2 regions of the Bradyrhizobium sp. USDA 4341 genome follow, and region 2 is predicted to be linked to the other one. Evidence: riboswitches for the same ligand, from Rfam matches in the RefSeq annotation. Region 2 holds a riboswitch; the other holds the start of a gene.
The links. Region 2 has a riboswitch for ZMP and ZTP ahead of ACVIGB_RS11340 (bifunctional 5,10-methylenetetrahydrofolate dehydrogenase/5,10-methenyltetrahydrofolate cyclohydrolase). Riboswitches for the same ligand answer to the same signal wherever they lie in the genome.
Positions count from the first base shown of each region.

Region 1: another riboswitch for ZMP and ZTP. It lies ahead of ACVIGB_RS39215 (serine hydroxymethyltransferase); the one in region 2 lies ahead of ACVIGB_RS11340 (bifunctional 5,10-methylenetetrahydrofolate dehydrogenase/5,10-methenyltetrahydrofolate cyclohydrolase).

Region 1 is NZ_JBSSGO010000002.1:7,015,766-7,019,154, reverse strand. Features, by position in the region: gene bla (class A beta-lactamase) at 1-347, shown strand, start outside; gene ACVIGB_RS39220 (ankyrin repeat domain-containing protein) at 502-1,416, shown strand; ZMP/ZTP riboswitch at 1,500-1,585, shown strand; gene ACVIGB_RS39215 (serine hydroxymethyltransferase) at 1,620-2,897, shown strand; gene ACVIGB_RS39210 (c-type cytochrome) at 3,003-3,389, opposite strand, start outside.
Region 2 is NZ_JBSSGO010000002.1:1,155,522-1,158,910, reverse strand. Features, by position in the region: gene ACVIGB_RS11355 (hypothetical protein) at 1-179, shown strand, start outside; gene ACVIGB_RS11350 (hypothetical protein) at 396-917, shown strand; gene ACVIGB_RS11345 (hypothetical protein) at 1,039-1,452, opposite strand; ZMP/ZTP riboswitch at 1,669-1,748, shown strand; gene ACVIGB_RS11340 (bifunctional 5,10-methylenetetrahydrofolate dehydrogenase/5,10-methenyltetrahydrofolate cyclohydrolase) at 1,764-2,627, shown strand; gene ACVIGB_RS11335 (MaoC/PaaZ C-terminal domain-containing protein) at 2,779-3,231, shown strand; gene ACVIGB_RS11330 (AbrB family transcriptional regulator) at 3,295-3,389, opposite strand, start outside.

The DNA of each region.
Region 1 (3,389 bases), 5.9 Mb from region 2:
ACACGACGAGCCCTGTCGCGATGCTGAAGAGTCTGCAGCGCGTGGTGATCGGCGAGGTCCTGCAGGCCGCTTCGCGCCAGAAGCTGGTGGACTGGATGGTCGCCAACAAGACCGGCGACGCCCGGCTGCGCGCCGGCGTGCCCCGCGACTGGCGGGTTGGCGACAAGACCGGCACCGGCGAGCGCGGCACCTATAGCGATATCGGCGTGTTCTGGCCACCCGGCCGCAAGCCGATCGTGGTGACGGTCTACCTGACCGGGGCAAGTGCTCCGATGGAGAAGTGCAACGAGGTAATCGCCAATGTCGCGCGCGCCGTCGCGCATGCGAGCACCGGCCAGACCGGCTAGAACCGCAGGAAAACGCCGCGCGGCACAACGACGCCGCGCGGCACGACTTCGCTGCGCGGCTTGAAAATCGCTGCGCGGCTTGGCAGCAACGAAGGATCATGCGACGCTCAATCCGAATGGCGATGCCGTCAGCAGGCCATACGGAGGACACGTCTTGTATCGCCGCATCGCCCTCGCCGCGCTGTTGGTTGTCGGCTGCATCCACAGCAGCCCCGCGGCGGCCGACCCCGCACGCTGCCGCGAACTGATCCGCAAGTACGAAACCGACAAGGCGCAGCTCAGCGCGGTCGAAATCTCGCTGACCTTGTTTGCGGCGGCCAATGCCGATTGCATCAATCTCGCCACCGCGCTGCTCGATGGCGGCGCCTCGGTCGATGCGCGGGACCGGCTCGGCGCAAGGCCGCTGAGCCACGCCACCCGCTCCGGCCATCTCGACATGGTCGACCTGCTGCTGGCCCGGGGCGCGCCGATCGACGCGCGCAACCTTGCGGGATCGACCGCGCTGTATCTTGCCGCCGAGCGCGGCCATGTCGCGATCGTGCAGCGGCTGATCGACCGCGGCGCCGACGTCAATCTCACCGGAAGTAGCGGCGCTTCGGCGGTCGCGGCCGCCGCCTATGCCGGCAGGGACATGGTGGTGCGCATGCTGCTCGCGCACGGCGCCGACGGCCGCAGGGCCGACGACACCGGCAAGCCGCCGGTCGTCTATGCGGCGGCCGGCGGTCAGCTCGGCATCGTCAAGCAGCTGCTCGCGCTCGACATCGACATCAACGCGCGCTACGCCAACGACCTCACGCTGCTGATGTGGGCGGCCGGACCGGATGAGACCGTGCCGGAGGCACAGGCGCTCGAGGTCGTCGTGTATCTCCTGGACGCAGGCGCCAGGGTCGACGATCGCGATGCGCGGGGACGCACGGCGCTGATGATCGCCGCCGAGGGCAACCATCCGGCGATTGCCAAGGCGCTGCTCGCCCATGGCGCCGATGCGGCGCTAGCCGACAAGGCCGGCAAGCACGCCGCCGATCTCACCATCCTGTCGGCGCTGCGCGAGGAGCTGACGCCGCGCTGAGGCATGACGCGATGGACTCATTAGTTGCGAAAGGTCCGCGGGTCGGCTAGATTTTTCTCTACGAAGAGTCTCCGTGCTCATTCGTCCTATCGCGCGACTGGCGAGCTAACGTGGAATCGACCACGGGGAAGCGCGAAGGGTTCCAACGCCGATCGCCTGGGCAACCAATCTGCTGGAAAAACAGCGTGTTGAGGAGCCCGAGCATGCCGTCATTTTACAACGAACTGTTCATCAACGATCAAGAGATCGCTGCCGCCCTTATAGGGGAAGAGCGCCGTCAACAGGACGGCGTCGAACTGATTCCGTCCGAGAATTACACGTACCCGGAGGTGCTTGAGCTGCTCGGATCGGTCTTCACCAACAAATACTCCGAGGGATATCCGGGACGCAGATACTACGGCGGCCAGCAGTATACCGACAGCATCGAGAACCTCGCACGCCAGCGGGCCTGCTCGCTTTTTCGTGCCGAGCACGCCAACGTTCAGCCGCTTTCCGGATCACCGATGAATCAGGCCGTCTATCTCGGCCTATTGCAGCCCGGCGACACGATTCTCGCCATGGACCTGTCCCACGGCGGTCATCTCACCCACGGCGCGCCGGTGTCCCACATGGGGCGCTTGTTCAACTTCGTTCGCTACAAGACGGCCCCATCAAACGGCGCGATCGATTTCGATGAATTGCGCGCGATTGCGCGTGAAGCGCGTCCGAAGATGGTGTTGTGCGGCTACAGCTCCTATCCGCGCGACCTGGACTATGCGGCGTTCAAGCATATCGCCGACGAAGTTGGCGCGCTCACGATGGCCGACGTGAGCCACTATGGCGGATTGGTTGCCGCGAATGTCATGCGCAATCCGCTTGATGCCGGCTTCGACATCATGACGACGACATCCCACAAGACACTGCGCGGCCCCCGCGGCGGGATCATCCTGTGCCGGAAGGAAAATGCCGGTCGGATCGATGCTTCCGTCTTTCCGGGTTTGCAGGGCGGACCTCACATGAACGTCGTGGCCGGGATTGCCGTGACGCTCAAGAAGGCGGCGACCTCGGATTTCCAGGTTTACGCGCGGCAGGTTCTGCACAACGCAAAGGTTCTTGCCGGCGCGCTGATGGAACGCGGGATGAAGCTGGTCACGGACGGGACGGATAATCACATGATGGTCGTCGATACAGTAGCGTCTGTCGGATTGGACGGGCGAGCAGCCGAGGACGTGCTCGATGCCATCGCCATCACCACAAACAAGCAGGTTATTCCAGACGATCCGCGCCCGCCGCTCAGGCCAAGCGGTATTCGCCTTGGGACACCGGCGGCGACCACGCGTGGCATGGGAGATTCCGAAATGCGCCGTATCGGCGAGTTCATTGCGGGGGCTCTGCAGGCGAACGGAGACGATGCGGTCGTCGCGCGTATCAGGTCGGAGTGCATCGAGATGTGCCGAGCCTTTCCTGTTCCAGGCGTGGTGTCCAGGTCTCGACCGAACTGACCGGTTGTACGGCAACCGGAACTTGACACCCAGATATGTAGAACGAGGTCCGGCGACGGCGCCCACCCTCGATCACCAAAGACGCATATGCGGTAGCCCTGCCCGCTACAGCCCCGCCAGATAGTCCACCAGGGCGGCAAGGTCGTCGGGCGACGTCGCCAGCATCAGGTCGGACATGCCGGGATTGTTGCCGCGCGCGCGGGTGCGGAAATCGGCGATGGTTTTCGCGAGGTAGTCGCGTCCCATCCCGGCGAGCCGCGGCACCGTGCCGTCGCCCTGGAAGCGATCGAGGTGGCAGGCCGGGCAGCCGACCGAGCGGCTGGCGCTGACCGCCTTCTCCGCGACGTCCTTGGGCGCGCGCGGCTGGCCGAGATCGGGCCAGGGCTTCTGCGAGAAATATTCCGCGATCGCCAGCATGTCGTCGCGCTCGAATTGCGTCGCGATCGGCTGCATGATCTCGCTCTTGCGATCGCCGCGCTTGAAATCGCGGAG
Region 2 (3,389 bases):
TCGAGATCGCCTGCGCCTTCATCCGCAGCGACGGCAGCCCCGTGACCGAGCGCAAGCGGCTGATCCCGGACACCATCGCCATGAAGAGCCGCAAGACCTACCCGCAGATGCTGATCGGGTTCGTAAACGTTAACGCAAACAAGGCCAAATGCACGGTTGCGACCGCCAGCCGCGCCTGAACCCTGCATCCCGAAAAAGTGACCAGGAATTGACTTGCCGGGTGAACCGCAATGGCCAGGCAGGAACTAACTAATAAGCCGACCGTTAGAGAACGACCCGGGAGCGCGGATAGCGTCTGCCCGGGTGATCATGCGCAGACGATAAATTCGTTGCGCGATGCCAGATGTCGTCGCGTCGAGTTGAACCGCGCCCGTAGCGCGGGGGGAGCTACCAAAATGCCTGTGGCGCGTTATTTCCTGTTCGTTGGTGGCGTGCTGCTCGCGCTGCTCTTCGTCGTCAATGCCATCGTACCGCAGGAGGCTGTGGTCGCCAGCCAGGGCCTGTCGTCGCCCGGCGTCGACAACAAGACCATGGTACGCATCAAGTCGACCCAGAAACTGCCGGAGCGGGTGGTGTACGACACCAACCTGCCGACCATCGTTCCGTCGCAGGTGAACGCGGTTGCCGCAGCGACCCCGGCGGGTGCCAGCGATGCGTCGGCGCAGGCCCGCGTCCGTGACACGTTCGCCCAGTTCATTCCGCCGGAGAAGGCTGACGCGCGCAAGGGGCCGGTCGTGGCCGAGGCGAAGCCGGCGGAGCAGCCGGTGCAGGCGTCGAAGAAGCGCAAGATCGCGCGCAGCCATACCCATTCCCAGCAGCCGATGCGGCTGGCCCAGCCCGGCATGTATCAGCCCTACCGTGTCGCGCAGCAGCAGCAGCCGCGCATGGGCTTCTTCGGCGGCTTCGGCACCTGGTAGACAAGGACACGCCGCAATCGGCAATCGATACGCCGCCGCAAACACTTGCGGCGGCATTTTCATGTCCGCGAGATTAGGCGGGTAACCGGTTGCTGGAAGGCGGCCGGGTGACCAGAACCGGTTAGCGCGGCAGGCGCGGAATCTTGTCGGCGAAGCCGTTGTAGCAGGTCAGCCGCTCGTCCTCTTCCTTGACGAACCGGCATTCGGCAACGCCCTTGGCAGGGGCGGCCTTCGGCTTGGGCTGCGGCTTGAAGATCTCGTCGTAGCACATCAGCCGCTCCTTGGTGGCGTCGTCGATGTCCTGGCAGGCCTGGAGCTTCTGCGCGACCGATTGCGGCTTACCCGGTGCAGCCTTCTCGCCCTTCTTGGCCGCCGATTTCTTGCCGACCTGGACCAGCGGCTTGTCGCCGACCATCGGCTGCGGGGCCGCCGCCGGCTTGTCGGCGGCGGGAGGTGGGGTGGTGGCTGGAGCGGTGCCTTGAGCAAGCGCGGCAGCCGGGCAGAGGAGCGCCAGCGCGAGGATGATATGTCTCATGATGAAAATATCCGAAGTGGCGTGATGACCGGAAGGATGGCGCCGGGGATCGGAAAAGCCCGGCAAGCGCCGAGGCTTATCGCAAGTTCTGCCCGAATCCTACCCCCGGAGGGGCCCCGCCCGGCACCGATCCACCGGCAAAACAGGGGCAATTCGTCGCCGGTTCGGCGGCAAGGGAGCGTGAGTTGCGTTTGCCGGGCCGGGCGGCTATAACGGCGCCATCTGCGCGACTGGCGCTTGGATGGACCACCATCGGGGAGCGCAGAGACTGAACGCCGCGCGCCTGGGCACCGCTTCGAAACGGAGGTGCCATGACGGCGAACATTCTTGATGGGCATGCACATGCCCAAATTGTCATCGACAAGGTTGCGAGCGAACTGGACCGGCTGCCCCGCGCGCCCGGGCTCACGGTCGTGCTGGTTGGCTGTGACCCGGCGAGCCAGATTTATGTACAGAGCAAGGTCAGGATGGCCGAGCGGCTTGGCCTGCGCGGCGAGGTCGAACGCCTGCCGGATGACGCCAGCGAGGCCGAGCTGCTCGCCAGGATCGACGCGCTCAACGCGCGCGACGATATCGACGGCATCCTGATCCAACTGCCGCTGCCGGCGCATATCGACGCCTTGCGCGTGATGGCGGCGGTCGATCCCGCGAAGGACGTCGACGGCCTGCACGCGCTGAACGCAGGCCGGCTGTTTCACGGCGACGATGCGCTGGTGCCGTGCACGCCGCTCGGCTGCCTCAGGCTGATCAAGTCGATCCGGCCAGATCTCACCGGCGCTCATGCCGTGGTGATCGGCAGCTCCAATATCGTGGGCAAGCCGATGGCCGCGCTGCTGCTGCAGGAGCAGGCGACCGTGACGCAGACCCACATCCACACCCGCGGCATCAGCAAGATCTGCCGTCAGGCCGATATCCTGGTCAGCGCGGTGGGCAAGGCGGGCCTTGTGCGCGGCGACTGGATCAAGCCGCAGGCCATCGTCATCGACGTCGGCACCACGCGCGTCGAGAAGCCGGAAGGCGGCTACGCGGTGTGCGGCGACGTCTTCTTCGACGAAGCGGTGCAGGTCGCCGGCGCGATCACGCCGGTGCCGCGCGGCGTCGGCCCGATGACGATCGCCTGCCTGATGGAGACCACGGTGAAGGCCGCGAAGGCGAGGGCGGCGCGGCTGCAATAGCCGCGCGGCGGGCTTGCAGCGAGACGGGAGCGGCCGGCGCCGCGCGCGTCTCTGCTTTGCAGCGCAGTCCGGTGCGCCAAGAACATGACCCCGGAGGTCATGGCAAGCCCGCAGCATTGGTCTATCGTCGCGCGACAGACGGAGGCGCGCGATGCTGTATGCAGAAGATCTCACCGAGGGCCAGACATTCCAGCTCGGCACCTACACGATCGGCGAAGCCGAGATCCTGGAATTCGCCGGCAAATATGATCCGGTGCCGATCCATACCGATCCCGTCGCGGCTGCGGCGGGCCCGTTCGGCGGCCTGATCGCAAGCGGCTTCAACACCATTGCGATCTATCAGCGGCTCGTCGTGGAGGCGATCTGGACCAAGGTGGCGGGCATCGTCGGGCGGAGCTTCGAGATCCGCTTGCCGAGCCCGGTTCGCCCGGGCGCCACGCTCACCGGCCAATCCCAGATCCAGAAAATCACCATCAGGCCGGAGCGGCGTGACGCCGTCGTGATCTTCAAGACCGAGCTCGTCAACAACGAGCAGCGTCCCGTGCTTGTCTTGGTTCTCGATGCGCTGATCCACATGCGGCCGGCGGATCAGGGGCGGACGTAATCGAGGCTGGTGTATTCCCGGCGCTCCGCCGTGTGGTCGCGCAATGCTGCGGCGCTGAGTCCTTCACTGGGGGGGCGACGAGGTCGGCTCGTCTGCGGTCCGCTGCTTCGTATCGAGCGTGCCCGTCACCCAGCGCGCGACCCGCGGACCGATGACCA